Regions from separate parts of the Vibrio sp. Vb1554 genome, predicted to be linked through region 1. Evidence: riboswitches for the same ligand, from Rfam matches in the RefSeq annotation. Region 1 holds a riboswitch; each other region holds the start of a gene.

Region 1 (10,848 bases):
GAGCTCAACAGACTGTGCTGGTCTTGAGTTCTTCCATCAATTGAAAAAATCAGGCAAGACGGTCATTGCGATTGACCCTATTCGTTCTGAAACCATCGAGTTCTTTGGTGAGAATGCGGAGTGGATTGCTCCTCACCCAATGACCGACGTGGCAATGATGATGGGCATCGCACACACCTTAGTGAAACAAGGTAAGCACGATAAAGCCTTCCTCGATAAATACACCGCAGGTTACGACAAGTTTGAAGCGTACCTGATGGGCGAAGAAGACGGCGTAGAAAAATCAGCAGAATGGGCATCACAAATCTGTGGCGTACCTGCGAAGCAACTTGAGCTACTGGCTGACATCTTCAGTAAAAACCGCACCATGCTGATGGCGGGTTGGGGCATGCAGCGCCAACAATACGGTGAGCAGCGTCACTGGATGCTGGTTACACTGGCAACGATGTTGGGTCAAATCGGTTTACCGGGCGGTGGTTTTGGTTTCTCTTACCACTACTCAAACGGTGGTAACCCTGCTCGTGATGCTGGCGTACTTCCTGCGATTTCGGCATCGCTGGGTGGCGGCTCTTCTGCGGGGAACGACTGGGCGGTGTCTGGCGCGGTGCAAAGCTTCCCTGTAGCGCGTATTGTCGAGGCGTTGGAAAACCCAGGTCAATCCTACCATCATAACGGTCATGAACTGACGTTCCCGGACATCAAGATGATTTGGTGGGCCGGTGGTGCGAACTTTACTCACCACCAAGATACCAACCGCTTGATTAAAGCATGGCAAAAGCCTGAACTGATCGTGATTTCAGAGCCTTACTGGACGGCGGCTGCGAAGCACGCGGACATTGTTCTGCCAATCACCACATCGTTCGAGCGTAACGACTTAACGATGACGGGTGACTACAGTAACCAACACTTGGTGCCAATGAAGCAAGTGGTTGAGCCGCAAGGTGAAGCGCGTAATGACTTCGATGTATTCGCGGACATGGCAGAGATGCTAGCTCCGGGTGGCCGTGACGTATACACTGAAGGTAAAACCGAAATGGAATGGCTGTACGGCTTCTACAAGGCGGCGCAACAAGGTGGCCGTGGCTCTCGCGTAGCAATGCCGAACTTCAGCAAGTTCTGGGAAGATAACCAACTGATCGAGATGAAGTGGAACGAGAAGAACGCACAGTTTGTTCGTTACGCAGATTTCCGTGAAGACCCGATCATGAATCCACTCGGTACACCAAGTGGTAAGATCGAAATCTTCTCGAAAACCATTGAAGGTTATCAGTTGGAAGACTGTCCTCCACACCCAACGTGGATGGCACCAACCGAGTACACTGGCAATGCAAAAGACGGCGAGTTGCAGCTAATGACCGCGCACGCAGCGCATCGTCTACACAGCCAGTTTAACTACGCGAAGATTCGCGAAGAGTACGCAATTGCAAACCGTGAACCTATTTGGATTCACCCTGAAGATGCGAAAGCGCGTGGTATTAAAACGGGCGATTTAGTTCGTGCGTTTAACAACCGTGGCCAAGTATTGGTAGGTGCAGAAGTGACTGACCGAATCAAGCAAGGTTCAGTGTGTATTCATGAAGGCGGCTGGCCGGATCTGGATCCGAAAACCGGCATTTGTAAGAACGGCGGTTGTAACGTGTTAACGTTGGATATTCCGACCTCTCGACTTGCAAACGGCTGTGCGGCGAACTCGGCGCTGGTTCGTATTGAAAAATACACTGGCCCAGAATTAGAACTAACAGCGTTTGAACCACCAAGAAATGGTTAGAAAAAAGTAGCGTTTTAAAGCAAGAAGCCAGCGAATCGCTGGCTTCTTTTTTATCTAGTAATCGTTCACATTAGCGCGAAGCGAGAGAAACAAATGGCATCTGTTTCTTAATTTGAAATGTCGGGAGTAAAGTAAATACAATCGCGACAAACAAGACTGAGCCTATTAAATCTTCAGGGCGATGCATCCCCAGCCATAAGCGGCTATATGCGACGCTCATTCCCCACATCCATAATGACAGTGCAGAGATATAGCACTTGTTCTGTAAGAACAACCCGCCAAAGAAAGCCAAACAAATCGAAACGAAAATCGTATGGCCGGATGGGAAAGAATAGTCTTTCTCGCCTTGCCAATGGCGCGTTCGCCAATCACTGACGTGTTCAGAAATCTGGTTAATTACGTTGGCTTGCTGCTTTGTATCCAACTGATAAAACGCGTCTGGGTGCTCAATCAATTGTTCTGCTGCGAGCAATTCCGTGTAGGGACGCGGGCTTTCTGTCATCAGTTTTAGCCCCGTTTTGCTGGCAAAACCAATCACCAGTAACAACCCTAACATTGAGAGTTTTTGTATCCACTCAATGCGACTTGGTTTAAAGCGAAATAAAGAAAGCAGTAGCAGTGTTAACGTAATTAAAAAGCCTTTGCTACCAGCAGAATCTGTGAGCAAAGTAAAAGTAATACCCAGACTTTCCGGCACCTGTGAAGTGAGATTGTGATAAGAGCCAAACAGCGACATTGGGATGATGCCAAGAACAAACAAGGCGAGCATCATCAATCCATATTTTTTGGTTTTCATTGAGAGCGTTTTGTTTTTATTGAGGGTTATTCAACCACGTGAAAATAAGGGGCTTATCTTACGTTATCTGGCGTGAAAAACTTATCAACGCTCTGTCAATTCGAGCGTGAAAGTGACATTGCAGCTCTTCGTTGTGAAAGGAGAGGTTGTTGAAAGTACTGAAAGGCAAACGCGCTCATCCATAAGCGCTTTGTTCAGGCGTGAGCAAGGTTAGCTCATCAACCCTAATAAATATTCTGATGCGGCTTTTGGATCTTCTGCGTGGCAAATCGCTGAAACCAAAGCTAAGCCATGAACACCAGTGGCGCTGAGTTGCGGAATGTTACTTTCGTTAATGCCGCCAATGGCAACAATCGGCAGTGAAGTCGTCTCTAACGCCATCTTCAAGCCATCAATACCCCAGAACTTCTTGGTGTTGGTTTTGGTCGGCGTCGCGAAGATTGCGCTCAAGCCGATGTAATCAATCGGAAGAGAGTCCGCTTCTGCAAGCTGCTCTTCATTTTCGATGGATAAGCCGAGGATTTTGTTTGGTCCAATCAACTCACGAGCGATAGTTGCGGGCATGTCTGATTGCCCGAGGTGAACCCCATCGGCATCAACTGCCAGTGCAACATCAACGCGGTCATTGATGATCAAAGGCACATTGGTATCTTTAAGGATGTCTTTCACGGCTTGAGCACGTTCGATAAACGCACGCACATCGCCGTGTTTTTCGCGGACTTGTACCATGGTGACCCCACCTTCTACCGCCTTTCTTACAACGTGTTTGAGAGTGGATAAATCTTGTTGGTCGTCGGTGACCAAATACAAACGATAGGTGTTCATTGTGTTTCCTTTCGCCTCCCACTTTCGTTGGAGTGAGAGGCGTTTAAAGCATTGAGAAGAGATTTATCTCACTTGTAATTTAAGGCGTGTTGCCAGTGTTTCTTCATCCAGTTGGTAAAGATCATCCAAAAGATGCATTTGCAAGCTACCTGGCCCTCGCGCTTGCTCAGCCGCAATTTCACCCACAACGCCCAGTACCGCCGCGGCAGCAAGTCCGGAGTGATCACCAACAGCAGCGAAAGCACCCGTCAGTGCCGTTAGTGTGCAGCCCATTCCGGTTACGTATGGCATCATCTCGTGACCGTTGTTTAGCTGCACAGTTTGCTCTTTCGTGATGATGTAATCAGTCTCGCCAGAAATCACCACACTTGCACCATACTCTGAAACTAAGAAGTTCGCTGCGCCAAGTGCTGCGTCGCTGCTGTCTAACGCATCGACGCCTTTGCTTTGTGCTTGTTCGCCAGCGAGACCGATGATTTCTGAGGCGTTACCACGAATGATCAACTTGTCGGCAAGGCGTGCGATCTCACGTGATGTCTCGGTACGTAGTGAGCTTGCTCCGCAACCGACAGGGTCGAGTACAACGATTTTACCGTTGGCATTGGCTTGCTCTACGGCATAGCTCATGCGCGGTGTCCAAACGCTGTCTAGGGTACCGATGTTGATAACCAGTGCGCCAGCGAACGACATCATCTCTGCCATCTCTTGTTTGGAGTGCGCCATGATTGGAGAAGCGCCGATCGCTAATAGTGCGTTTGCTGTGTTATTCATCACCACGTAGTTAGTGATGTTGACGACTAACGGCTTTTGCTGGCGTACTGCGGTTAATGCTTGGGTGATTTGTTCAATTAACATGAGACTCTCCGATTAATCTTGCTGAGCGTTCAGACCTTGTTGCCAGAATGCTACTTCCATACGCGTTGCGGTTTTGAATACCTGAATCAGGTTTTGACCGCGCTGGCTGTTGATATCAATTTCTGCTAGCAACTGATTAAAGTGTTCTGCCCCTTTTGCGACACCAGATTGGAATTCCTCACCACCGTAGAGGTTGATCCAACTTGCATATGGGTTGCCTTCGATTACGGTCTTTTCATCTTCAATCAGCACCTTACCGATTACGGCATAACCGATGGAGCATGGCGCTAGTGCCGCGTATAGATCAACAAGATCGCCCGTCATGCCAGCATCTAATACGTAACGGGTGTAAGCCACAGTGCCGAAATCTTCTGGCTCGTTTTCTAAGTCGGATTCTGTCAGTCCCCATTGCTCACAGTAAGTCACGTGGTGGGCGATTTCAGAATCGAGCAATGCGTGTACGCTTGGTAGGGCACGGCGCATGTCATCCAAAGTACGTGCTTTGTAGATCGCTAATGCGTAAGCTCGTGCGTACTGCTTTAGGAAAAGAAAATCCTGCTTTAGGTAATGCAGAAAACAAGGCTGAGCCAGAGTGCCTTGCGCCAATTGCTGCACGAAAGCATGCTCAGTGTATTCTTGCCAATCTTGGCGGCAAGCGTCGATCAAATCTTGGTATTTCATTATGAGTATCTCGTTATCAAAAGACCCTAGGCTTAGATCCTAAGGTCAGTAGAATTAGTCAAAGCTCGGTACGTAATCTTTCGCTTTTGGCAGTGTTTCGATGATGTTTTGTGAATACATGAACTGCGCATAATCATCGTAGCGTTTCAGATCTACTGCGGATGGACGAAGAGCGAAACGAGTTAGCGTGTCGTTCCAAGCGCGTTGGTTAAGCTCGTTGTTGAGCGTGTCTGGTGAATAAGCCACGAACTCTTTCCACGACTCTTTTGGATGGTTAACGATGTAAGTGGTCGCTTGCTCTAGTGCTTTGTTGAATGCCTTGATGGCTTCTTTGTCGTAGTTTTTTGCATTGGCTACGAAGACTAACTCGTCATACGCTGGCACGCCGTGTTCTTCAGGGAAGAAGGCCTTAGCTTTATAACCTTCTAGTGCCAGTTGGTTGGTTTCGAAGTTACGTAGACCGCCCCAAATCGCATCCACCTTGCCAGACGCAAGAGACGAAGACAGCGCCCAACCTACGTTGATGATTTGTACGTCAGAAAACTTCACGTTTTCTTGCGCTAGCATGGTGCCGATTGTCGCTTCTTCGTTGCCTGCGATCGCAATACCGATCTTCTTGCCTTTTAAGTCGCCAAGGTTTTCATTCTTACCGTTGTCCAACACCATCAACGTGTTGAGTGGCGTAGCAATCAAAGTCGCAGAGCGGATTAGTGGCAAACCAGCCGCGACATCGATGGTTAGGCTTGGTTGGTAAGAAATCGCCATGTCGACTTTACCCGCCGCGACCAACTTAGGTGGCGTGCTTGGATCTGCCGGCTCCTGAATGTTGACCTTCAAACCTTGCTCTTTGAAGTAACCACGCTCTTTGGCAATCACGATAGGACCATGGTTTGGATTGACGAACCAATCCAACATCAGTGTCATCTCTTTTTCAGCGGCAAGAACGTTGGTTGATACCACTGAAGCGAGTAGAGCAGCAGCGCTCATAAGTTTGTTTTTATTCACGGGGTTCTTCCTTTTCTTTCCCAATTTTCTTTGGTTATTTTCTGTAATTATTTGCTTTCCCAATTTTCTTTGGTTATTTTCTGTAATTATTTGCTTTCCCAAGGGATGGCTTTTTTCAATAACTTATCGGTGATGAAGTAGAGTGAGATAGACAGTACGGCGAGGATAAACAGCGCCGCAAACATCTCGTCAATGATCATGCGAGCGTTGGCTTGGAGCATCAGATAACCCAAGCCTTCGCTTGAACCTACCCACTCACCGACCACTGCTCCAATTGGCGCAATAACGACGGCAACACGAATACCTGAGGCTAAAGTTGGTAGTGCGGCTGGCAATTGAATATGACGAAGTAGCTGCCATTTAAACGCGCCCATGGTCTTGGCAAGGTCGAGGTAACCTGTTGGCGTATTGCGCAAGCCGTCATAGCAACATGTCGTGACGGGGAAAAAGATGATGATCGCCGCCATGACTACTTTTGATGCAATGCCGTAACCCAGCCAAAGCATGAGCACTGGCGCGATGGCGAACACAGGGATCGCTTGGCTAGCAATCAGAATAGGCAATAACCAACGCTTCAGCGGCTCGAACATCAGCATTTGCAATGCGAACAGCAAACCCATCGATAATCCAAGCGCCAAGCCAAATAAGATCTCTTGCGCGGTAACCCAAGTATGTTTGAGCAGGACATCGTAACGAGTGACCAATCTATCCAGCACTTCAATTGGTGAAGGTAAGATGAAGCTTGGCATGTCGAATATCACCACGACCAACTGCCACAATCCCAAGATCACCGCTGTGCTGATAACTAAGCGCAGAGCCGGATGGGTCACGCGTTCTTTTTTACTAATACGTGCCGAAACGGAGTTGTACTGAGTCATATCACTCATAGTCTTTCTCCAATTGATCCAAAATCGCTTGTTGAAGCGCGGCGCACTCTCCATCGAGAACTCGGGGCGGCTTGGAGTCTGGAACGACCAAGTGCTGAGCTTGCGCAGGTGTGCCTTGCAACACATAGAGTTGGTGAGCTAATCGCACCGCTTCTTGTGGGTCGTGGGTAATCAGAACAACCGTCTTATCTTTCAGCAATTCGGCAGACAAGGTTTGCAACTTATGACGAGTAACCGCGTCCAGTGCAGAGAAAGGCTCATCCATCAGAACTAGAGGCTTGTCTTGCATCAGAGTGCGAGCAAGGGCAACACGTTGTCTCATGCCGCCAGAGAGCTGAGCTGGCTTAGCATCCGCGTAATCGGCGAGTCCCACTTGGCTTAGTAAAATCAGTGCACGTTGTCTATTTTTCTCTGGTGCTTGCTCTTGAGAAAATCGAGAACTGAGGCAGACGTTGTCTAACACATTCAACCACGGTAGCAATAAATCCTGCTGAGCCATGTAAGCGATACGGTCATGCAGTGCAGCGCCATCCGTTGTGATGAGTTCGCCATGCCAGTCAACTTGGTCATCCAGCAGGCCAGCTAAGTAACGCAATATTGTGGTTTTCCCGCAGCCACTTCGTCCGAGTAATACCGTCCATTTACCGACGGGAATGGTCATGTTCATTCCTGCTAAAGTCGGTGTTTGGCTATCTTTGTATCGCAGACTAGCATCGGAAAGCTGAATGCCAATCGCGTTAGCGAACATAAGTATGACCCGCAAAAAAGTGGTTCACAGGGCCATGGCCTTTACCTACATCCAATTCATCAGCGTGTGCGATAGCTTGGCTGATGTACTGCTTACCCAGGTGCACCGCTTTGTGTAGGTTGTTGCCTTGGCCAAGATAAGACGCGATAGCAGAAGACAGCGTGCAGCCTGTGCCATGAGTGTTTTTGGTTGGAAAGCGTTTAGCGCTGATTAACTCGGCACTGTCTTGCATGATAAGCAGATCGTTGCTGTTTTCATTTTCTTCAAGGTGACCGCCTTTGAGCAGAATAGCTTTGGCGCCAAGCGCACGAAGGTCGGTAATCATATCGTTCATTTCAGATTCTGATTGAGGCATTGGCTTACCCGTCAATGCTGCGCCTTCGGGTAGGTTAGGGGTAATGATGTCTGCGAGCGGAATCAATTCTTCTTTTAAAGTGCTGATTGCCGACTGTTCCAGTAATAGATCACCGCTAGTGGCCACCATTACAGGGTCAATCACGAGGTGTTTTGGCTGGTATTGCTTAATTTTGTCTGCAACGACTTTGATGATGTTGGAATCTGCCAGCATGCCCACTTTGACTGCAACGATGTTGAGGTCGGTAAATACTGCATCAAGTTGGCTCTCTACATGGTCGAGAGGAATGGGGAAAATCGCAGAAACGCCTTGGGTATTTTGCGAAGTAATCGCCGTGATTACCGAGCAAGCAAAACTGCCGGTTGCGGACATCGCTTTGATGTCGGCTTGAATACCTGCACCGCCACCACTGTCTGAGCCCGCGATGGTCAATACGATAGGGGTAGGCAAGGCTGGCGTGTGATGTGAATGAGGTTGTGATTGCTGCGTCATGGTCGCTCCTACTACAAGACGTATAGGAACTGACTTTGACCGTTGCAGATAGATCGATTTTTCGATCGCTATCGCTTACCTAAGAGGGGCGACGAAAGGCAAAGTGTGCATAGTTCCCTACGTCAGTGCTAACTGAATCAGGTTCAACGGGTCTCGAATTTCGATCTCAGCCAACACTTGTCGTGTGGCCCCCCGACTATTTCGTTCGGATGATAGCAGGACCATTGCGGAAGGGATACGTTTTTTGAGCGTAATTATAATGAGTATTCAATTATGCGAGGTGAGTGATAAAGTAAGCACCTAAATGGTTTGCTGGGTGGAATTTACTAGTGCAACGCTCTGGTGAATGAGCAGAACCTGGAATATTTAATAAATAATCGTGGTCTCGTTAAGCAAGGATTAGCACAAAACAAGGTTAAAAAACTGTTAAAATTTAACGTATTGCCAATTTAACTTTGTTGAACTTTTTCACAGTTAATTAGGATGGCTAAGACGATCATCGAGCAAGGAGACTTCATGCTTAATTCTGTAACAGCGAAGTCAGTGATCGATCATGCGCTCTTTTTGGGGGCTGATTTCGCTGAACTATTCGTTGAACATCACCAAACCAACACTGTCCAGATCGCATCTGGTGAAGTGGATAAGGTTAACTCGGGTATCGATTTTGGTATCGGTATTCGTCTTTTTTTCGGTCATAAGGTGCTTTACGGTTACACCAACAGCACAGATGAAGCCGAACTAAAGCGCGTAACCTCGCTGCTTGCTGCAAAAGACAAGCGTGAGCAAATCGCGTCAGCGGGTTCTTTGAATTTGAACCGCTACCCAATCCAACATGGTTGCCGCATGCCACTAAGTAAGGATGCTAACCTAGATTCAAAAATCGCGTTTCTATTGAAAGTTGACCAAGCCGCACGTGCTGAGAGTGAGCATATCAGCCAGTTTATTGGCAGCGTGCTTCAGCGTGAACAACAAGTGTCTATCTTCAACTCAGAAGGTCTACACGTTGACGATACTCGTCATTACATCCGAGTTGCTGGTAATACCGTCGCTCAAAAAGGTAATGAGCAGTCTTCTGGTATGGAAGGTCCTGGCGCTCTTGCTGGTTGGGAATTCAGTGAACAGCTTGATGCCAAAGAGCTAGGTCAAACTATCGCGCAACAAGCGTTGGTAAAACTTGGCGCGGATGCTTGTCCATCGGGTGAAATGCCAGTGGTAATTGGTAACGGCTTTGGCGGCGTAATCTTCCACGAAGCGTGTGGTCACTTACTAGAAACCACTTCAGTTGCGAAGAAAGCTTCAGTATTCCACGACAAGATGGGCGAAATGGTTGCTCACACCGCGGTGAACGCAGTCGATGATGGCACCATGACCAACGAATGGGGCTCGATTCACGTTGATGATGAAGGTATGAAGACTCAGCGCACTCAGTTGATCAAAGACGGTAAGCTAACCAGCTTTATGGTCGATAAAATGGGTGGCATGAAGACAGGTTACGAACCTACGGGGTCTGGTCGTCGTCAAAACTACAAGTTTGCACCAACCTCGCGTATGCGTAACACCTTTATCGAAGAAGGCGAGCATTCACTTGATGACATGCTGGCAGGCATCGAGCGTGGTATCTATGCGAAGAAGATGGGTGGTGGTTCGGTTCAACCGGGTACGGGTGAGTTTAACTTTGCTGTTCGTGAAGCTTACCTCATTGAAAATGGCAAAATCACCAAACCTCTGAAAACAGCAACGCTGATCAGCACGGGTCCAAAAGTGTTGAAAGAAATCAGCATGGTCGGCAGAGACATGGCGCTTGCGCCGGGCATGTGTGGTTCAGTAAGTGGTTCAGTACCAACAACAGTCGGTCAGCCAACGCTGAAAGTCGATAACATTCTGGTAGGAGGCGGTAACTAATGAGCCAAGAACAACAACTTCTCAATGCGGTTGATTACGTCCTATCAGAAGCAAAACGCCAAGGTGCAGAAGCGGACGTCATTGTAAACCGCAACAGCAGCTTTTCTCTGAAAGCGAACCAAGGAAAGCTGGATGAGTACAAAGTAAGTTCAAGCCAAGTGCTGGGTGTTCGTGTTGTGAAAGATGCGCGTGTTGCAACGAGCTATTCTGAGTCGTTAGAACAACCAAGCTTAGATTTGATGCTGACTAATGCACTGCAAAGCGCTCGTTTTTCCAAGCAAGATGAACATCAGACCATTAGTTGTGTGAACAGCCAAATCACGACTGACGTGGCTGAGATTGCTCAAGAAGACACAACTTCGGTTGATGAAAAAATTGAACTGTCTCTCGCACTTGAGCAAGGCGTAGTGGCTCTGCCTCACGCTTCTAGCGCACCTTACAATGGTTACAGCGATGGCGAAACACAACTGATCATTGCCAATACTCAAGGCACATTGTGTCAACACTTCGAGCGCTCGTTCACTTGTTACGCGT
Region 2 (10,848 bases), on a different contig from region 1:
CTCTTCAACCACCCGATGACATTTGCGAGTTGGAAATTTATCGTGATTACCAAATGTGCATCATTCGCAAAAACCACCCTGCGCTAAAACAACCTTGGAATCTGGAAGCCTATCTCGCCCTACGCCATGTACAAGTACGTTGTGATGGCAACGACCGTTGGTTGCTGGATTATCGCCTTGCAGATATTGGCGCCGACCGCGATATTGCCGTCACCGTGCCCGACTTTAACAGTGCCGCAAGTTTATGTTCATACACCGACTTTATCTTTACTGCGCCAAGTCATTTTGTGCAACTTGCGGCCAAACAGCTTGATTTGGTCGTGCTGCCACTACCGTTAGAATTCCCACCTATGGCTTACACTTTATTCTGGCACCGAGATAGAGAAAACGACCCTGCATTAGGCTGGCTACGTACGATGATCACACAAAAAACCGATCACCTTAGATAAAAACACCGCACTCAATTTGCGCTTAGCGGCTAAAATGAGTAGCTTAACTGTCGTAGTCCTTTTTGGCTCATCTATGGCCTAGTTGTACTCCGACTCTATTGAAGTGATTGCGAACCTCAATGGAATCGTAAACTGCATGAAGCAGATGGAAACAGCTCCCACACCTGAGCATGAAGGAGCGGTAATTTGAAGGAATAACACAGATGCACAACGATACCCAAAGCCGCGTGAATGCAATTCGCGAATGGCTAGCACAACATAATATTGATGCCCTACTTGTCCCTCATGAAGACGAGTACTTGGGTGAATACGTACCAGCGCACAACGAGCGTTTACATTGGCTAACTGGCTTTACTGGTTCTGCTGGTGCTGCGGTAATCACCAAAGACAAAGCCGCTATCTTTGTTGATGGTCGCTACACAGTACAAGTAACAAAGCAGGTTCCTGCTGATCTATTCGAATACCGTCACTTGATTGAAGAGCCTGCACTAGATTGGATTAAAGACCATCTTGCAAATGGCGCGTCTGTGGCAATCGACCCTCGCATGCACAACGCTGCTTGGCTAGACATGGCACAAGCAAAACTTGCTGGCGCACTTGAGCTTAAGATTCTCGATAGCAACCCAATTGATGAACTGTGGCACGACCGCCCTGCTCCTGTGGTTTCTGATGTTCGCCTAATGGCAACAGAAGCAGTTGGTCAGTCAAGTGAAAGCAAACGCCAAGAAATCGCAGAGCTCGTGAAAAAAGCCGGTGCAGACAGCGCAGTGATCACAGCACTTGATTCTATCTGTTGGTTACTCAACGTTCGTGGTCTTGATGTATCACGTCTACCAGTTCTGCTTTCTCACGCGATTCTGCACTCAGACTCAAGCGTGGAATACTTCCTAGATCCTGCTCGCCTACCTGCTGAGTTTGACGCTCATGTTGGTGCCGGCGTGACGGTTCATCACCCAGAAGCATTGCAAGCACGACTAGAAAACCTAACTGGCAAGAATGTACTGGTTGACCCTGCGACAAGTAACGCGTGGTTTAAGCTGGTGCTTCAAAACGCAGGCGCATCTGTGGTGAGTAAAGCTGACCCATGCCTAATGCCAAAAGCGGCGAAGAACTCAGTTGAAATCGCAGGCATGAAAGCATGTCATATCCGTGATGGCGTAGCGATGAGTAAGTTCCTATCTTGGTTAGATGCTGAAGTCGTTGCGGGTAACCTGCATGATGAAGCGACGCTGGCAGACAAACTGGAAGCGTTCCGTAGCGAAGACCCGACACTTATGGATCTTAGCTTCGATACTATCTCGGCAGCAGGTGGCAACGCGGCGATGTGTCACTATAATCACGAGAACCAACCTGAACCTGGCAAGCTAGAACTGAACACACTTTACCTAGTGGATTCAGGCGGTCAGTACCTAGATGGCACGACAGACATTACGCGTACCATCGCGATCGGTCAGCCTTCACAAGAGATGATTAAACAATTCACTCTCGCGCTAAAAGGCCACATCGGTGTTGCACGTGCACGTTTCCCGAAAGGCACACGTGGTTACCAAATCGATACGCTAGCTCGTCAGCACCTGTGGGCGGAGGGCTACGATTACGATCACGGTACTGGTCACGGTGTCGGTCACTTCCTAAGTGTTCATGAAGGTCCGGCGAGCATTTCGAAGAAGCAAATCGACGTGCCTCTAACAGAAGGTATGGTGCTATCCAACGAGCCAGGTTACTACCGTGCGGATGCGTTTGGTATCCGTATCGAGAACCTAGAGCTTGTTGTTGAAACCCCAACTAACGGTGACTTCCCTGTTCTATCATTTGAGTCGCTAACACGCTGTCCAATCGACAAGCGCAATATCAACGTTGATATGCTAACTCGTCCAGAGCTTGCTTGGTTGAATGATTACCATCAGAAGGTATGGGATGAGATCAGCCCACTTGTTGAGGGTGATGTGAAAGAGTGGCTTCGTCAAGCAACGCTACCAGTAGCACACAGCTAGAAGCTAGAAGCTAGAAGCTAGAAGCTAGAAGCTAGAAGCTAGAAGCTAGAAGCTAGAAGCTAGAAAAAAGTAGAGGGTTGATGTTTTGCATCAACCCTCTTTTTTTGCCTATGTTTCACGTGAAACATAACGATGACCAGTGGCTTTCTTTGCTACTTAACCAGAATACGCCGAGTGCCAATCTCGCCATACAGGATCAAAGCCTTTGGCTCGAATCATATCTTCCACAGAAGCAGCACTTCGCTCATCACTGATCTCAAACTGCTCGAGTTCAACATCATCCATCGCATAACCACCCGGCTGAGTTTTAGATGCAGCAGACATACTGGTGATACCTAACGGTAATGCATTGTCTCTGAACTTTGGTGATTCACGAGTCGATAATGACAACTCCACTTCTGGATTCAACAAACGATAAGCGCAAATCAGCTGAACAAGTTGCTTATCCGTCATGACTGATTTGGGTTGTAGCGCGCCCTCACAAGGACGTAAACGTGGGAAAGAAATTGAGTAACGAGTCTGCCAATACGTGCGCTCAAGATAGTCCAAGTGCGCTGCCACATAAAAGCAGTCGGTACGCCACTCTTCCAACCCTATCAATGCGCCAATACCGATCTTATCGATGCCCGATTTTGCAAGACGATCGGGTGTATCCAATCGGTATTCGAAATCCATCTTATTGCCACGCAAATGGTGCTCGGCGTAAGTCGAAGGGTGATACGTTTCTTGATAGACCATGACCGCATCTAAACCCAATGTCTTGAGCTCAGCGTATTCGTCTTGATCAAGTGGCTGTACTTCCATCGCTAAATAGTTAAAACGTTGCTTAATCATCGGCACCATTTCGCGGAAGTATTTCATGCCCACTTTGGTTTCGTGTTCGCCAGTCACCAGCAATACGCTATCAAACTTCATGCGCTTGATTGCTTCGACCTCTGCAACCACTTCGTCCCGATTCAAGGTACGACGTTTGATTCTGTTCTCCATCGAGAAGCCACAATAAGTACAAGCATTGGCGCACAAGTTAGAAAGGTACAATGGAATATAAAGCGACATGGTATTGCCAAAACGCTTGCGAGTTGCCGAGTATGACAACTGCGCCATTTGCTCTAAGTACGCTTCAGCCGCTGGTGAAATTAGCGCTTTAAAGTCTTCCAAATCACGCTTGGGTTTATTCAATGCTCGCTCGACGTCTTTTGCCGTTTTCGCATAGATCGACATCGAAATGTCATCCCAATTAAGCTGCTTAAATTGTTCAACGAAGCTCATGTTTTCCTCGCTTATTAGCTAAATCAATCTAGGGCTAAAGCTCATCTAGGAATGACGTCAGTGGACTCGACGCAACCGCATGAGAAACCTTACCAGCAAGTCCGGCTTCATAAGCCATACGCCCCGACTCTACCGCCAACTTAAATGCCTTCGCCATCGCAACAGGATCGCTCGAAGCTGCAATCGCAGTATTAACGAGAACGGCATCCGCGCCCATTTCCATCGCACGCGCGGCATGTGAAGGAGCACCAATACCCGCATCAACAATGACAGGAACATTGGCTTGGTCGATGATGATCTCTAGGAAATCGTGAGAAACTATCCCTTTGTTGGAACCAATCGGCGCACCTAATGGCATGACCGCAGCACAGCCTACTTCTTCCAATCGTTTACACAGAACCGGGTCAGCATGACAGTAAGGAAGGACAATGAAGCCTTCACGAACCAGCTGTTCAGCGGCTGCAAGTGTCTCAATTGGATCGGGCATTAAGTACTTCGGGTCTGGATGAATTTCCAGTTTTAGCCAGTTAGTACCCAACGCTTCTCGCGCCAGTTGTGCAGCAAACACAGCATCTTTAGCATTTTTTGCACCTGAGGTGTTCGGCAATAAGTTCACACCCGCTTGTACTAACGGCAACAAAATATCGTCTTGTTGGTCGTTCACATCCACACGCTTCAACGCCATAGTCGCAAGTTGAGAACCCGATACTTGAATCGCTTCTGCCATTAATCGGCTGTTGGCAAACTTCCCTGTTCCCGTAAACAGTCTTGATTCGAATTGTTTATCACCAATTTTAAGCATCGACTTTAACCCCCTGCGATCGCTTGAAACAAAGAGATGCTATCTCCCTGTGAAAGAACTGTGCTAGCCCACTCACTGCGCGGCACAACATTGTTATTAATTGCAAAAACACAGCCAATTTCAGGCAGCGCAAATTGACTAATGATTTGCTGTAGATTCGACTCACTGGCAACTTGATGTGACTGGTCATTGATGACAATAGTGATCACATCTAAGTCAGCAGCGGTCATTTGTGTTGTTTGTTGTTCTGATAACGTCATTGCTTCCAACTCTCTTAATTCTGCCTATTACTCGTAAGCTAAATCTGAGCACACACTTGGCACTGTTTGTCTTTGCTTATCGCCATGGTTTGCCATTGCAGTTTCAACCCATCAAACAGATGCAACTTGGCAGTCTCGACATGAAACTTTCCCGTCGCCAGTTTTTGAATTGCCGCTATCGCTTGGTAGTTGCCAAGTGTGCCCACCACCGGACCGACGACACCACTCTCACTGCACTTTTGCGTTTGCGGTAATTCGTCGAACGGATACAAACAGCGGTAACAGGCTGTACTCTCTGCTTCTTGTTCAATCTGCGTTTGATAATCAAAGACAGCGAATTGCCCTTGCCAACCAATTGCCGCCGCCGAGATGAGCGGCGTATTTTGCTCGAAACAAACTTGGTTAATGAGCTGACGCGTTGGCATGTTATCGGTGCAGTCGAGCACCACATCCGCTAGTATCACCTCAAGCTGAAGCTGTGCTTTGTCTAATCGCTTATTGAGGGCACGAATTTGAACCATAGAATTAAGGTCAGTCAGTTGCTTTACAGTCGCTTTTGTTTTCGCAACTTGTAGGTCTTGTTCACGATAAATGATCTGACGTTGTAGGTTACTGCTATCAACTTCATCGTCATCGACCACTACCAATTTACCAACACCCGCTGATGCCAAGTACAAACTCGCTGCGCTCCCTAACCCACCACAACCGATGATCAGCACATGCGATTTGCTCAAACGCTTTTGCCCAATTTCGGCAATTTCAGGCAGAGCGACTTGGCGCTGATAGCGAAGGAACTGCTTATCCGTGAGCATGCTCGCCTCTCTTGGTATCCGCCAACTCACTATTCTGATCAGTGAACGTTAGCTGTCTTTCCTTCATCAGTTGTGCGAAGAACTCGATGACCGATTGAGGTGATTCTGCCAACGTAATAGCACGCACTACTGCTAAGCTAGAAACACCTGTTTGCCAAACTTGGTCTGCATTAGATTGGTCAATACCACCAATCGCGACCGTCGGAAAGCCAAGCACATGGTCACTAACTGCTTTGTCTTTTGAAGGGCGGAAAGCAGCCTCTGTATTTGTATAAGGAATGCTATCAATCAGCTTTTGATACAGCGCCAAGCGCACCAAACCTTGTGGCTTCGATGGCATCTGTTTAGTGGTGGTTGGGAAAATATGCCCTAGTGCGATGTAGCTAGGATGAATTTGTACGATGCGCAGTAGTTCATAATAACCATGAGTAGAAAGACCAAGATGAATACCCGCTTTAGTTAGCTGAGCTAAATTCGATTCTTCTATGTCTTCTTGTCCTAGGTGAACACCATAAGCGCCATGCTTGATTGCCAACTGCCAATAGTCATTGATGAACACTTGTGCTTGATACTGACGACCTAGCTCAATTGCTCGAATGATCTGTTGTTCTAAATCGGCTTGTTGTGGGTTCTTGATTCGCAGTTGAATAGTGTTGATGCCTAGTGGCAGTAGACGCTCAATCCAAGCAACATCATCAACGACTGGATAGAGCCCTAGACTTTGCTTAGTTAGAGTTGGAAAGCTAACGCTCTCACCTTGTGCAGACCAACCAACTTGAATACCTAGTCGGTTATCCTCCAGTACAGGTGTGGGGAAATCATCAAATTGGGCAGCCCACTGAGTAGTTCGTCCCTCGTCAAGGTTGTCATTAAACAGTGTTTCACGTGAAACATTCGCTTGTTGAGTTAGCATTCCTCGAGCAAGTGTTAACGCATCTTCGATAGGAAAATCGAGTACTGTCAGCGTTACTATCCAAGCAAGATGATGTTCGGGATCGAACATTGCGTTGAATTTGGACTTAACGGAAAGCGCTCTCACTTCGTTGTTAATTGGGTGACGCCAGATATCAAGCTGAAGCACTTTCTCCTTTTCATCGGATACCTGCGTATCAGCAATGCCAATATAAATCGCTTTCGACGGTTGCTTAGCACACGCTTCTACCGACAAAGCAGAGCGGTAATAGAGCACAAATGAACTCTCATGCTCAGAGTCATAACCATCAATAAGGTCTGTCGTTATGTGCGTAGTCTGTTGGTCACGAACAAGCTGAATAGATTGAGTTGGGCTCACACCCAACTCAATGTCTTCAATGTTAAAACCCTGTTCTTTCGCCAACAACAAACATTGCTGAACTAAACCTGTCAGTTCAATCAATGATGACGGAATAAGGATTTTGCTCATTAGCCACTTACCTCGGCATGTGCTGCTGGGTGGTATAACTCAGAACCTGTATCTCTAAATTCTTGCGATTTCTGACGCATCCCCTCAAGAGGATCATCCAGCATTTTGATCGATATAGCTTGGTCCGCAGCAACTTGCTCAGTATCTTTTGCGTACTCTCGTACCTCTTGCGAAATCTTCATAGAGCAGAACTTTGGTCCGCACATCGAACAGAAGTGAGCAACTTTTCCAGACTCTTGAGGCAAGGTTTCATCATGGAAAGCACGCGCGGTATCTGGGTCGAGCGACAAGTTAAATTGGTCTTCCCAGCGGAACTCGAAGCGAGCTTTAGAAAGCGCGTTATCACGAACTTGTGCACCAGGGTGTCCTTTCGCCAAATCAGCGGCGTGCGCAGCAAGCTTGTAAGTGATCATGCCTACTTTCACGTCTTCTTTGTTTGGTAAACCAAGATGCTCTTTAGGAGTTACGTAGCAAAGCATTGCACAGCCATACCAACCAATCATGGCAGCGCCAATACCTGAAGTAATATGGTCGTAACCAGGAGCGACGTCTGTCGTCAATGGACCAAGAGTATAGAAAGGAGCCTCATGACAGTGCTCTAACTGCTCTTCCATGTTCTCTTTGATCATATGCATTGGAACATGACCAGGGCCTTCAATAATCACCTGTACGTCGTATTCCCACGCAACCTTGGTCAATTCGCCAAGAGTACGAAGCTCTGCAAATTGCGCTTCATCGTTAGCATCAGCAACCGAGCCAGGACGCAGACCATCACCAAGAGATAGTGCGACATCGTACTTAGCACAGATTTCACAGATCTCTCGGAAGTGAGTATATAAGAAGCTTTCTTGGTGATGCGCTAAACACCATTTCGCGATGATAGAACCACCACGAGAGACGATGCCAGTAACGCGTTTTGCCGTCATCGGTACATAGCGCAGTAGTAAACCGGCATGGATGGTGAAGTAATCAACGCCCTGCTCTGCTTGCTCGATCAGAGTATCGCGCATCACTTCCCAGTTAAGGTTTTCCGCCACACCATTCACTTTCTCAAGCGCTTGATACATTGGTACGGTACCGATCGGAACTGGACTGTTACGTAGAATCCACTCGCGAGTTTCGTGAATATTACGTCCAGTAGAGAGATCCATAACGGTATCTCCACCCCAGCGCGTTGCCCACACTAGTTTCTCTACTTCTTCTTCAATCGAAGAAGTGACCGATGAGTTACCGATGTTGGCGTTCACTTTGACCAAAAAGTTACGTCCAATGATCATTGGTTCGGATTCTGGGTGGTTGATATTGGAAGGGATAATCGCGCGACCTTCGGCGACTTCTTTACGCACAAACTCGGCGGTAATGTCTTTTGGAAGATTCGCTCCAAAGCTTTGACCCGGATGCTGTTGATTCAGCACTTCATCGCGGTATTGAGCACGCCCCATATTTTCACGCAGGGCGATGTATTCCATTTCTGGGGTGATTATACCTTTGCGAGCATAGTGCAATTGGGTCACACAATGGCCATCTTTGGCACGTCGAATACGTGGTAGATTACCGTAACGAAGATCGTCTAGTGTTTCGTCTTCTAAGCGTTCTTTGGTGTACACCGAGCTTACTTCATCAAGTAGCTCAGTATCGGCACGCTCTTCAATCCACCCTTCTCTCAGCTTAGGTAAGCCGCTATAGAGGTCTATGGTGTGCTCTGGATCTGTGTATACACCCGAGGTATCGTAAACGCGTACTGGCTCATTAGGCTCGAAAATAGGCGCTTCTTTTGTGCCTCCAATAAGGCTATCAGCGAGTGATATTTCACGCATTGGCACACGAATATCTGGACGTGAGCCTTCTACGTAGACTTTGCTTGAATTGGGGTACGGTTGTACCGAGAGTGTATCAATGAACTGTTTTGCTTCCAGTCTCGCTTGTTTGCGACTCGACATAGCATTTTTCCTTGCTTTGTTATACTAGATAAAAAGTAATTGGATAAAAATGCTTGGCGGATAGATGCGACAAGAGGAGTCAAATTAAGGCTAGTTAAAGCTTACGATATTTGCCTGTAACAACATTCGACTTTTGATAGATCAACCAGAAAGAGCTCCGGTGTGAATATCTTCTCTTGTTCCCTTCGCAGATTCTAATCTGATCAGGTTCAACGGATCCCGAATTAACGGTCTCAGCCTTATGGCACTCCGACAAGTGATGTCAGTATATAAAAACGGCTTGGTGAAACCAAGCCGACCTGTTCAATTTTTAACTACTTTGCTAGCTGCGCATCAATAATTGAAAGCCTATCCACGCCGCTGAAATACTTAACACTACATTCAACAATACGTTCAACCCCATCTTAAAGAAAGCGCCCTGCTGCATAAGCAACACATTATCCATCGAGAAGGTGGAAAACGTCGTTAGTGCCCCTAAAAAACCCAAGCCAATCACTTGTCGCCAAGGTTCCGTTGCCAAAAGTTCATTATCGAAAGCTGCTATCAATAAGCCCATCATAAATGAGCCAACAACGTTAACGGTTAACGTACCATATGGAAAACCACGCCCCAATAAAATGACACAAAGTTCAGAAATTAAGTAACGAGAACATGCACCAAATGCACCACCCAATGCAATAAAACCCAAAACGGATAGTTGTCCCATAATTCCCCCAGAAAAGTTAATGGCGACATTGTAATCAAATTTACGGCAATAGTGATTATACAATCTTAGAATTCAGCAAAGTATAGCGCTTAAAACTTATCAAGATTTTAAAAGTTACAGGAGTCACTTTACTTCAATGTACCCCATCAAACCCGTCTTCATATGTTCAATTACATGACAATGGTACATCCAACGCCCTGGTTTATCTGCAACAAATGCCGCTTTCGCACTGCCGTTTTTTCCAAGTAAGACCGTATCGGTATGAAACGGTTCGTCGAGTTTTTTGCCATCTAACTCAAGAACCGTAAATGTGTGTCCATGAAGATGAATAGGATGATGATATTGGGTGACGTTCTTTAGGTTGAAGATATAGGTTTTTCCAATCTCCAATGTTGAAAGCGGCGCTGGAATATTATCTTTGCTCATTCCTTCCCAAGCCCGTTTGTTCATCAGCCAGAATTGGGGGATCGCTTTGCCCGATTGATCAGCAGGAGTGATCGCCCCCTCCCACTCAAACACATAATCGATTTGCTCTGCATTTTTCAAATCGAGAGCTGGCACAGGGTTGAGAGGTAATAAAGGCAGTTTCTGGTTGTTCGACAGGTCAGACTCAACAACGTCAAACTCGCACAAAGGGAATGGGAAGCGTCCTTTCATTTGACGCACATAAACACGTTTTCCAGCCTTTGGAGCAATCAATCCGACATCTAACCTCATTCCTGGACCAATTTTATGCTGAGTGAGCTTATAAGGCGTTTTAACAGGGTTACCATCAATAGCAATAACCCAAGCCTCTGCACCTTCAATAGCGATCGGGTAAGTAATGGTGTTATCGACATTAGCAATTCTTAATCGCGTGGTAGCATTCTGCTTCAGCGTATAAACAGGTTCATGCACACCATTGACGCTACTCCACTCTCCGGGAGTCCCCATACGAGCGCTCAAGCGCGGTACCATAAGGTTCTTCCACTGACCTTGTTTGTCTAAGTGCCAATGCTTGAGGACGACTTCATGCTCTTCATCAAACTGAACAGGCTCTGCCTCTTCAACGACAATTAGCCCGACTAAGCCCTTACCAAGCTGCTTCACACTATTCATATGTGGGTGATACCAAAATGTGCCCGCATCTGGTGGTGTAAATTCATAAACGAATGTTTCACCTGGCATGATAGGCTGCTGGCTCAAGAAAGGTACACCATCCATTTCAATAGGGA
Region 3 (10,848 bases), on a different contig from region 1:
TAAATTCGCGTTTCACTTTAGCGACAAAAACGCGGCAGGTAAACACCTGCCGCGTTGGACAAAGGTCTGAAATTATTCTTCGTCGCGGTGCAGTTCAAGGAACTCTTCAACTTTGCGAACCATGTTCTTCGAACCCACAAAGAAAGGTACACGCTGGTGCAACTCAGTAGGCTTGATGTCCATAATGCGATTCACACCGTCCGATGCAATGCCGCCAGCTTGCTCAATGAGGAATGCCATAGGGTTACATTCGTAAAGCAGGCGTAGCTTGCCTTGTGGGTGGCTTTGTGTGCTTGGGTAAAGGTAGATACCGCCTTTCAGTAGGTTGCGGTGGAAATCAGCAACCAGCGAGCCAATGTAGCGAGAAGTGTATGGGCGACCGTCTTCTGGCACGTTTTCTTGGCAGTACTTGATGTACTTCTTCACCCCTTGAGGGAAACGAATGTAATTACCTTCGTTGATGGAGTAGATCTTACCATCATCAGGAATCATCATGTTTTCATGAGAAAGACAGAAGCTGCCGATAGATGGGTCGTAAGTAAAGCCGTTTACGCCGTTACCAGTTGTGTATACCAACATGGTGGAGGAGCCGTAAATCACGTAGCCCGCAGCCACTTGCTTGTGACCAGGTTGTAGGAAGTCTTCTTCAGTTGGTGGAGTACCGATTGGAGAAACACGACGGTAAATCGAGAAGATAGTACCAACAGAGACGTTCACATCGATGTTAGAAGAACCATCAAGTGGGTCCATCAGTACTACATATTTGGCGTTTTGGTTGAGTTCTTTATTGAACGCAACTGCTTCGTCTTCTTCTTCACTGGCAACGCCACACACTTGATCACGAGCTTCAAGCGCGGCTTTGAACTTATCGTTCGCGTAAACATCGAGCTTTTGCTGATCTTCACCTTGGACATTTTCCGTGCCTACAGCACCAGTGATATCACCGAGACCCGCTGCGTTGATTTCGCGGTTAACGATTTTTGCAGCTAAACGAATGGAGGCTAAAAGGGATGATAGATCACCGCTAGCGTGGGGGAAATCCGCTTGTTTTTCGACAATGAACTCGCCTAGGGTGCGCAGTCCTGACATGGTTAATCCTTACATTTTCATTTCATTGGGGGTAGTGCGCAAGTGAGCATCTCTTTATGGATGTTAAACGATTGCGCTGGATGTAAGTTTAAGTCGCAGATCTTTTTAATGGTAATGAAGTAACTGTTTGAGATCTCAATTTATTTGTAGACTTGTTTGAGGGATTCATCAGTAAGCAAGAGGTTGTACAGTCTGTGTTCAACCTTGTCATATTTGTGAAAGGGACTGCAAGAAGAAGGCTAAAGTCACTCGCTTTTCAGGCGGTAATCGCGATAATGAAAGCATTAAAAAACGCATTACAAGGTTTAGTTTATGCACATTCATATCTTGGGTATCTGTGGCACATTTATGGGCGGCGCAGCGATTCTAGCGCGCCAATTAGGACATAAAGTCACTGGTTCTGATGCCAACGTTTATCCGCCAATGAGCACACTGCTTGAGTCTCAAGGTATTGAAATTATTGAAGGCTTTGACCCGTCTCAACTCGACCCTCAACCAGATCTTGTGGTGATTGGTAATGCGATGAGCCGTGGCAACCCTTGTGTCGAGCATGTGCTCAACACTAACATGCGTTACACCTCTGGCCCGCAGTGGCTCAACGAGTTTTTGCTGCATGATCGTTGGGTATTGGCGGTATCGGGTACACATGGGAAAACGACCACGTCGAGCATGCTTGCTTGGATACTTGAAGATTGTGGTTATCAACCGGGTTTCTTAGTCGGTGGGGTACTCGGTAACTTCGGAGTGTCTGCTCGTTTGGGTGAAAGCATGTTTTTTGTCGTTGAAGCCGACGAATATGACAGTGCTTTTTTCGATAAGCGTTCTAAGTTTGTGCATTACCATCCTCGCACTTTAATCATGAATAACCTTGAGTTCGATCATGCTGATATCTTCGATGATCTAGAAGCGATCAAGCGCCAATTCCATCATTTAGTGCGAACTGTACCGGGCAATGGATTGATCTTAGCGCCGAGAAAAGATCAAGCGTTAGCGGATGTATTAGAGCGTGGCTGCTGGACTGAAAAACAGTTCTCTGGTGAGAATGGTGACTGGCAAGCGCACAAATTAGTGCTTGATGGCTCAAAATTTGACGTTGCGTTGCAAGGCGAGAAGGTTGGTTCCGTCGAATGGAATTTGGTGGGTGACCACAATGTGGATAATGCGCTGATGGCAATCGCTGCTGCACGACATGTTGGAGTCACTCCGGATCTTGCTTGCCAGGCATTAGGGCGTTTCATCAATACCAAGCGCCGTTTAGAGCTGAAAGGTGAAGAACAAGGTGTGACGGTTTACGATGATTTTGCGCATCACCCAACGGCAATTGAACTTACTGTCGGTGGTTTGCGTAACAAGGTAGGTGAAAAACGCATCCTTGCTGTGTTAGAGCCGCGTTCTGCCACCATGAAGCGTGGCGTACACAAAAACACACTTGCAGAGTCACTACACAGTGCAGATGAAGTCTTCTTGTTCCAGCCAGATAATATCGAGTGGTCTGTGCAAGACATTGCCGACCAATGCACACAGCCAGCGTTTGTCGATGCGGATATAGATAACTTTGTAGCCAAGATCGTCGAACGTGCGCGACCAGGTGACCAAATTCTAGTCATGAGTAACGGTGGCTTTGGTGGTATTCACGGAAAACTTCTTGAGCAGTTAAAACAAAAAGCCTGATTGATATGCAAAACAAAACACAACCCTCTCATAAAAAAGCCATCACGTTGGCATTAACGGGGGCTTCTGGTGCTCCCTATGGCCTTCGTCTTTTAGAATGCTTGGTTGCGGCGGATTATCATGTCTACGTTCTGATTTCTTCGGCGGCTCGTGTTGTGATGGCAACCGAGCATAATCTTAAGCTGCCAAGTGGCCCAGAAGCGGTGCAGCAAGCATTGGTAGAGCACCTGAACTGCAATCCCGATAACATCACCGTTTGCGGTAAAGATGACTGGTTCTCACCGGTTGCGTCTGGTTCTGCTGCACCAAAGCAAATGGTGGTTTGCCCATGTTCTGCGGGAAGCGTTGCGGCCATAGCACACGGTATGTCGGACAACTTGATTGAGCGCGCCGCTGACGTGGTGATGAAAGAGCGTGGGCAGTTGTTGCTCGTGGTTCGCGAAACACCATTCTCAACGCTGCATCTGGAGAACATGCACAAACTGTCGCAAATGGGCGTCACCATCATGCCAGCGGCTCCGGGCTTCTATCATCAGCCAAAGAGCATTGAAGACTTAGTGGATTTTATGGTGGCGAGAATTCTTGACCACTTAGGTATTGAGCAAGGTTTGGTGCCTCGTTGGGGTTATGACCAGCGTTCGTGAGCTGATTGTGTAACCACTCAAATACCTTTACAATCCATCCAACTCATCGGGGAGCAAACCCATTTAGCATTGAGTCAATCAATGCATTGGGGCGCTGAGACCTAAGTGTTTAACTAGGGACCCGTATTACCTGAACCAGATAATGCTGGCGTAGGAATTGAGTCTGGATATTGGAAGTCCTTAATAGCCGCCTCAAACCCTGTGCCGCTCAACTTATTTCTCTGAAATACTCATGGAGAGCGAGCAGTGAAACCCACTCTAAATCTGATTGCCCTAGCTGCAATCACCTCTACTTCAGCGTTTGCTGCTGAAAACCCATTAACTATTTATACCTACGATTCTTTTGCCGCAGATTGGGGGCCGGGTCCTAAAATCGAGCAAGCTTTTGAAGCAAAATGTGGCTGTGACGTTAACTTCGTAGCGTTGGACGATGGTGTGTCGATTCTGAATCGTCTTCGTCTTGAAGGCGGTAATAGCAAAGCGGACATCGTATTAGGTTTGGATAACAATCTGATGGCAGAAGCGAAGAAAACCGGTCTGCTTGTCGAGCACGGTGTGGATACGGCTAACACAGTGTTACCAAACGGTTGGAGTGACACGACGTTTGTACCGTACGATTACGGCTACTTCGCGTTTGTGTACAACAAAGAGAAACTGGCTAATCCGCCGAAAAGCATGAAAGAGCTGGTGGAAACGCGCGACGATCTGAAAGTGATTTACCAAGATCCACGGACTTCAACGCCGGGCCAAGGCTTGATGCTATGGATGAAATCTATTTATGGCGACGATGTGACGCAAGCGTGGCAGAAGCTAGCGAGCAAAACCGTAACGGTCACGAAAGGTTGGTCTGAGGCGTATTCTATGTTCCTCAATGGTGAGTCCGATTTAGTGCTTTCTTACACCACTTCACCTGCGTACCACTTAATTGCGGAAAACGATTCGAAGTTTGCTACGGCGAATTTTGCTGAAGGCCACTACATGCAAGTTGAAGTCGCCGCCAAAGTGAAAGGGGCAAAAAATTCAGAACTTGCTGATCAATTTATGAGTTTCATTTTAAGTGATGAGTTCCAATCGGCGATGCCAACGGGTAACTGGATGTACCCAGTCACTGACGTTGAGTTACCTAAAGGTTTTGAAACTTTGAGTGTTCCAAGCAAGTCGTTGAGCTTTAGTGCTGATGAAGTGGCAAAAATGCGTAAGTCTTGGATTCGCGAATGGCAAAGCGCATTGACGTTTTAGCTGACGTTTCCATCCTCATCTGAATGAGATAGGTTTTACCTTTGAATTCTGTTCCAAAAATAGGTTTAGGGGTCGCGATGATCATCGCGACCTTTGTTATTTCTGCCCTAGGTGCTTTGATTGTTCAAGCCCCTTCACTTGATGTGTCTGTGGTATGGGGCGACCCGTACTATCAACATGTCACCAAGTTCAGTTTCTACCAAGCGTTTCTTTCCACATTGCTCAGTGTTGGCTTTGCCATTCCAGTAGCGCACGCACTTTCGCGTCGCCAATTTATTGGTAAATCATTACTGCTTAAGCTGTTTGCATCGACACTGGTTTTGCCGGTTTTGGTTGGTGTTTTTGGGCTGTTAGCGATTTATGGCAACAGTGGTTTGTTGGCGCAGTGGTTGCAAAGTTTCGACACTAAACTGCCATTCTCTATTTACGGTTTGAACGGCATTTTACTCGCCCATGTGTTCTTTAATTTACCTTACGCGGCACGATTGCTTCTGCAAGCCTTGGAGTCTATTCCTGCCGAGCAGCATAAGCTTTGCGCGCATCTTGGGATGAGCCATTGGGATAAGTTTCGCTGGGTAGAATGGCCGCGTTTAAGGCAGCAGCTTCCCCACGTTTGTGGGTTGGTGTTTATGTTGTGCTTTACCAGTTTTGCCACTGTAATGGCGTTGGGGGGCGGGCCAAAATCCACCACCATTGAATTGGCCATTTACCAAGCGATTAAGTTTGATTTTGATTTACAAGCTGGGGCGTTATTGGCGCTGTGGCAGATGCTGTTATGTGGACTGCTTGCTATTGGAGTGCAGAAGTTAACAAGGCCTGTTTATATCAGTGCTGGAAGCACATCGGTACAGCAATATTTAACGAAGGATCATGGGTGGTCAAAAGCTTGGGATAGCTTTTGGATCATAGGTGCCTTTTTACTGGTAATACCGCCGTTATTGATGGTGTTACTGAGTGGCATCAACCAACAAGTTTGGACAGTATTAACCGATGAGCGTTTTTGGTCTGCGCTATTGAACTCCCTCAAAGTCGCCTGTGTCGCTAGCGCGCTTGCGGTCGCTGCAGGGGTGTCCATACTATTGACCAGTCGCCGTTGGCGGTTGCAGTACAAAAACACGCGAGCCGATCAGATTGAGTTAATCGGCACCATTATTTTGGTGACTCCAGGTCTGGTGATTAGCACCGGTTTATTCTTATTACTGCGCGCATTTACCGATGTTTTTAGCTTGGCATTTTTTGTCGTGATTTTGGTGAACGGTTTGATGGCTTTGCCTTACGTGATCAAAACGCTAGCGCAGCCAATGCTGCACATTGAACAACAGTATCAGTATGTATGTGCCAGCTTAGGCATGCGTGGCTGGCAACGGTTTAAAGTGGTGGAGTGGCAGGCGCTACGCAAGCCGTTTGCACATGCGTTTGCGATCAGCTTTATGTTTGCAATAGGGGATTTAAGTGCCATCGCACTGTTTGGTGGACAAGAGTTTCGTACCTTACCTCTGTATTTGTTCCAGTTGCTTGGCAGTTATCAGATGGACGCAGCTGCGGTGGTGTCGGTGACCCTATTGTTGTTGAGTGTGGGCTGTTTTGCCTTGATTGAGAAAGTATTGAAAACGAAGGAGAGAGCGTAATGTTAGTGTTGGATGATGTGCAGTACACCTACCAACGTGAACTGTTTCGTTTTGACTTAACGATTGAGCAAGGACAGATTGTATCGCTGATGGGACCAAGTGGGGCAGGGAAGTCAACCTTGCTGGCGTTGGTGGCAGGATTCATCCATCCTGGCTGTGGTGATATTCGTGTTGATGGTGAGTCCATTGTGCGTAAAGAGCCTTATCTGCGTCCGTTCTCTATGTTGTTCCAAGAGCACAATTTGTTTGCTCACTTATCGGTGCGTGACAACATCGGTTTGGGCTTACACCCAGGGCTAAAGCTTACGGTGGACCAAAATCGTCAGATTGAACAAGCCGCGCAGCAAGTTGGTGTTGCAGAGTACCTCGACCGTTTGCCAGAGCATCTTTCTGGTGGCCAGCGTCAACGTGTTGCCTTAGCGCGTTGTTTTGTTCAGCCTCATCCCATGTGGCTATTGGATGAGCCGTTCTCGGCGCTTGATCCGGTGTTGCGTGAAGAGATGCTGAGCTTGGTAAAAAAACTCGCAGCAGAGCGGGGAATAACCGTATTGATGGTCACGCACCATTTAAGCGATGCCAAAGCGATTGCCAGCCACTTTGTGTTTGTGGCAGATGGTAAAGTGGAAGCCGCGGGTGATATGTCTGCATTGAGTGAACAGCATGCTAGTGAGAAGCTTGCGGCATTTATCCGAGCAGCATGCTAGTGCCTGATAGTTGCTAGGTTATGCTTCTCCGCAACACAAACCATGCTGAGGTCCAAATTCAAATTGAGATCTTAAGCTCATGATATGGTCAATCATTGCTTGTACACGCCGTGGGCGGTTTGCTCCAGGACGATAGACTAAATAAATAGGCATTGGTACCGTGTGCCATTGCGGTAACACTCTGACTAAGGTGCCACTTTCTAGCTCTTGCGTCATGTTCTGCACAGGTAAGTTAGCGATGCCTAGTCCTTTAAGTGCGCCTTTCAATATTGCTTCTACAGTTGTACTTGAGAAGTTACTGGTTATTGAAACATTGACGGTATTATCGTGTGAGATCAGCGTCCAAGGCCCTATTTCTGAAACATATTGATACCTCAAACAGTTGTGTTTTGTCAGATCTTCTGGCGTTTCAGGTACGCCGAACTCAGCTAAATACTCAGGGCTAGCAGCCAGGACTCGAGTGGTATAGCCTAATTTTTTTGCGATCAATCGATCATCAACTATCTGACCGACTCGAATTGCCATATCAAAGCCGTGTGAAAACAGATCAACAAAATCGTTCGATGCTTCTAACGCAATTTGTACTTTTGGCCATTGTTTTAAAAATGGCAAAAAGATGTGCTCCGCCATATACGAATCCAACGCTGGTGGCGCGGAAATACGCAGCCGGCCTTGGATCTGTTGTTCCATCTCCTGAACGTCATGGCCAATTGAGTGGAATTCCTCAACTAAGCTTGCAGCACGCTCTAAAACCATTTGGCCAGCTTCGGTGATCACTAACTTTCGGGTTGTGCGCTCTAGCAGTTTGGCTTCAAAGTGTTGTTCGAGTTTGGTTATGGCTTTGCTAACAGTAGATTTTGGTAGGTTTAACTCCAGCGCGCACTTGGTTAAGCTCAGTAGTCGACAGCTTGTGACAAAGATAGAAAGCGTTCTAAAGTCAATTGTTTCTAAATTGCGAACAATCACTTTCAATTATCCATATTGTTTCAATATTAATCTGATTATAGTCTGGCACCTCATCCTTAGCCATCAAGTTATTGTCATTTGAGGTAAACAACATGTCCAACTCTGTAGACTTATTTTCTCCTATCGAACTCGGTCAATTAGCATTAGATAACCGTGCCATTATGGCGCCTTTAACGCGAGCTCGTGCTGGCGCAGACCATATTCCTAATGACCTTATGGTTGAATACTACGCTCAACGTGCGAGTGCCGGACTTATCATTGCTGAATGCACCATGGTGATGGAAGGTACGTCTGCTTTCATGGCAGAGCCGGGCATTTACAACGAAGAGCAAATCGCAGCTTGGAAAAAGGTAACGGATGCGGTTCATGAGAGAGGCGGTAAGATTGTACTGCAAATTTGGCATGCGGGACGAGCTTGTCATCCTGATCTGAATGAAGGAAAAACACCTGTAGCGGCGAGCGCATTGGCCATTCGTGATGAATTAGTCCATACCCCTTCGGGTAAGCAAGCATATACGGTACCACGAGCACTCGAAGTGGATGAGATAGCTTCCATTGTTGCGGCGTTTAAACAAGGTGCAGAAAACGCCAAGAAAGCCGGCTTTGATGGGGTCGAGATACATGGCGCCAATGGTTATCTTATTGATAACTTCCTTCGTGACGGCTCAAATTTACGTACCGATGAATACGGTGGCTCGGTTGAAAATCGTGCTCGATTTTTACTTGAGATAGTGAAAGAAGTCGTTGAGGTGTGGGGACCCGGAAGAGTCGGTCTGCGTACATCTCCGCTAAATGGATTTAATGACATGAAAGACAGTGATCCAGTTGGTTTGGTGCGTTACTTAGCAGAGCAACTTAATTCTTTCGATCTTGCTTATTGGCACGTGATGCGTGCGGATCTGAAAGGCGTACAAAAAGCAGATGTTCTCAAGCCAGCACGCGAAAACTATCAAGGTCACTTAATGGCGAACGTGGGCTACAGTGCACAAGAAGCGGCAACAGCAATTGCAGAAAACAAAGTTGATGTGGTCGCATTTGGCGTTCCCTTTATCGCAAACCCAGATTTAGTTGAGCGATTTAAGAAAAATGCACCTCTTAATGAGGCGAAACCAGAACACTTTTATTTGGGCGGAGCAGAAGGTTATACCGATTACCCAGTGATGGCATAACCCTTACTTGTTTCATATAAAAAGGACGCTAATGTTAGCGTCCTTTTTCGTTTCTGTATTTACTTAGCCTTGCGGTTTTACGACCATCACATTGATTGGAGAATATTCCACAACCTTACTCGCGACAGAGCCAAGCATTACTTTATTGATTTTAGAGCGCTTGTGGCTTGGCATAATGATGAGATCAGCGCCTAAACGTTCTGCATAATCAAGAATGGTCGCGTAGGCCTTGCCTTCAGCAACATGCACTTGGTGAACCACATCTTCAGCAATATGCTCATTAGCGAAAGTTTTTAGTTGCTGCTTCACGTCTTGCTTCATTTTGGCCGCAGCATCTTTCGGAAAGTATGTGGCAACCATCGACATGTGAATACCAGGTAGTACAGTCAGAAGATGGATTTGAGCATTTGCTTGCTTTGCCTGCCAAACCGCTAGTTCAACCGCTCGGTCTGAAAAGCCTTGGTCATTTAGATCAACCGGAACAAGAATTTGTTTGTACATTCAATGTCTCTCATTAAGGCCCCTTTATCCTCGGGGCCAAATCGGTTATGCGCTCAATTGTTCCTTACGAGCACGACGTTTTTGGTTCATTGCAAGCACCAGCAAAATCATTAAGCATGGTACAAACACCCACTCTTTCATTGGACGGTCTGCATCCAGGATAACCCACTTGATTTCCCAATCAAAGTCGATACCTGCGGACTCTGCTGGACTACCAAATTCAACCATATCGACAATCATTTTGTTGTCACTTTCGGTCAGCATCAGACCCATAGATGAAATACGTGCGTCTGCTGTTGTCGCACTGTCTTCGAATGGAAGACGAACCGTTTTCTCAATGTAGTCGCCCTCAAGGTTTTCACCGGCAACACGTAACTCCAATGATTCTCCTACATTTAGTGTTTCCGTGATTTGAGCTACCTCAACGCCAGGAGAAAGAACTTTCGCTGGGTACAGCATGTCCCACCAAAAACCTGGACGGAAAAACGAAAACGTCAGTACTAATAATAGGACTGTTTCCCACCACTTGTTACGCGTGAACCACCATCCTTGAGTTGCCGCAGAGAATATCAGCATTGCAATGATCGATGAGATGACCGTGAGTGCCAAATGCCACCAAGAGTCGATCCCCATTAACAATAGCTGGGTATTGAACACAAACATGAACGGCAAAATAGCGGTTCGAATATCGTAAGTAAAACCTTGGATACCGGTACGAATTGGATCTGATTTCGCAATTGCGGCTGCTGCAAAAGCTGCAAGACCTACAGGTGGGGTATCGTCGGCCAAAATACCAAAGTAGAAAACGAACAAGTGCACCGCTATCAACGGAATAATCAAGCCATGCGCCGCGCCGAGCGTAACAATAACCGGCGCCATTAGCGTAGAGACCACGATGTAGTTCGCCGTTGTTGGCAGACCCATCCCCAGAACCAAGCTAATGATGGCGGTAAACAGCAGCATAAGAATGATGCTGCCACCAGAGATAAACTCGACGAAGTCGGTCATCACTAGGCCGATACCCGTTAGTGTAACAACACCAACAACGGTGCCCGCTGCCGCGGTTGCAACGCCGATACCAATCATATTGCGCGCACCAGAAACTAAGCTCTCGGCAAGATCGACAAAGCCATCTTTGGTTTGCTGAAGCATGTCACCTTGCTTTGACAGCAGTGCAATCAACGGACGTTGAGTAAGCAAAATGAAAATCATGAATACCGTTGCCCAGAATGCCGAA

What was found. A riboswitch is a leader RNA that binds a small molecule or an ion and turns the genes downstream of it on or off. The one in region 1 is predicted to bind thiamine pyrophosphate.
Region 2: it holds a riboswitch for thiamine pyrophosphate, as region 1 does, so the genes downstream of both, thiC (phosphomethylpyrimidine synthase ThiC) here and thiD (bifunctional hydroxymethylpyrimidine kinase/phosphomethylpyrimidine kinase) in region 1, are expected to answer to the same signal.
Region 3: it holds a riboswitch for thiamine pyrophosphate, as region 1 does, so the genes downstream of both, thiB (thiamine ABC transporter substrate binding subunit) here and thiD (bifunctional hydroxymethylpyrimidine kinase/phosphomethylpyrimidine kinase) in region 1, are expected to answer to the same signal.

What each region holds. Positions count from the first base shown of each region.
Region 1 is NZ_JAWPOJ010000017.1:2,784-13,631, reverse strand. Features, by position in the region: gene R8N28_RS14765 (molybdopterin guanine dinucleotide-containing S/N-oxide reductase) at 1-1,768, shown strand, start outside; gene R8N28_RS14760 (phosphatase PAP2 family protein) at 1,839-2,564, opposite strand; gene thiE (thiamine phosphate synthase) at 2,775-3,389, opposite strand; gene thiM (hydroxyethylthiazole kinase) at 3,453-4,244, opposite strand; gene tenA (thiaminase II) at 4,257-4,925, opposite strand; gene R8N28_RS14740 (ABC transporter substrate-binding protein) at 4,980-5,930, opposite strand; gene R8N28_RS14735 (ABC transporter permease) at 6,017-6,817, opposite strand; gene R8N28_RS14730 (ABC transporter ATP-binding protein) at 6,810-7,565, opposite strand; gene thiD (bifunctional hydroxymethylpyrimidine kinase/phosphomethylpyrimidine kinase) at 7,555-8,412, opposite strand; TPP riboswitch at 8,510-8,617, opposite strand; gene R8N28_RS14720 (TldD/PmbA family protein) at 8,929-10,314, shown strand; gene R8N28_RS14715 (TldD/PmbA family protein) at 10,314-10,848, shown strand, end outside.
Region 2 is NZ_JAWPOJ010000043.1:19,069-29,916, forward strand. Features, by position in the region: gene R8N28_RS22090 (LysR family transcriptional regulator) at 1-449, shown strand, start outside; gene R8N28_RS22095 (aminopeptidase P family protein) at 653-2,443, shown strand; gene thiH (2-iminoacetate synthase ThiH) at 2,600-3,712, opposite strand; gene R8N28_RS22105 (thiazole synthase) at 3,747-4,514, opposite strand; gene thiS (sulfur carrier protein ThiS) at 4,520-4,774, opposite strand; gene R8N28_RS22115 (HesA/MoeB/ThiF family protein) at 4,813-5,586, opposite strand; gene R8N28_RS22120 (thiamine phosphate synthase) at 5,573-6,988, opposite strand; gene thiC (phosphomethylpyrimidine synthase ThiC) at 6,988-8,928, opposite strand; TPP riboswitch at 9,092-9,190, opposite strand; gene crcB (fluoride efflux transporter CrcB) at 9,251-9,634, opposite strand; gene R8N28_RS22135 (multicopper oxidase family protein) at 9,758-10,848, opposite strand, start outside.
Region 3 is NZ_JAWPOJ010000015.1:58,227-69,074, reverse strand. Features, by position in the region: gene fbp (class 1 fructose-bisphosphatase) at 73-1,089, opposite strand; gene mpl (UDP-N-acetylmuramate:L-alanyl-gamma-D-glutamyl-meso-diaminopimelate ligase) at 1,402-2,760, shown strand; gene R8N28_RS13855 (flavin prenyltransferase UbiX) at 2,766-3,404, shown strand; TPP riboswitch at 3,442-3,578, shown strand; gene thiB (thiamine ABC transporter substrate binding subunit) at 3,651-4,643, shown strand; gene thiP (thiamine/thiamine pyrophosphate ABC transporter permease ThiP) at 4,685-6,271, shown strand; gene thiQ (thiamine ABC transporter ATP-binding protein) at 6,271-6,975, shown strand; gene R8N28_RS13835 (LysR family transcriptional regulator) at 6,994-7,941, opposite strand; gene R8N28_RS13830 (alkene reductase) at 8,034-9,110, shown strand; gene R8N28_RS13825 (universal stress protein) at 9,174-9,611, opposite strand; gene R8N28_RS13820 (TRAP transporter permease) at 9,657-10,848, opposite strand, start outside.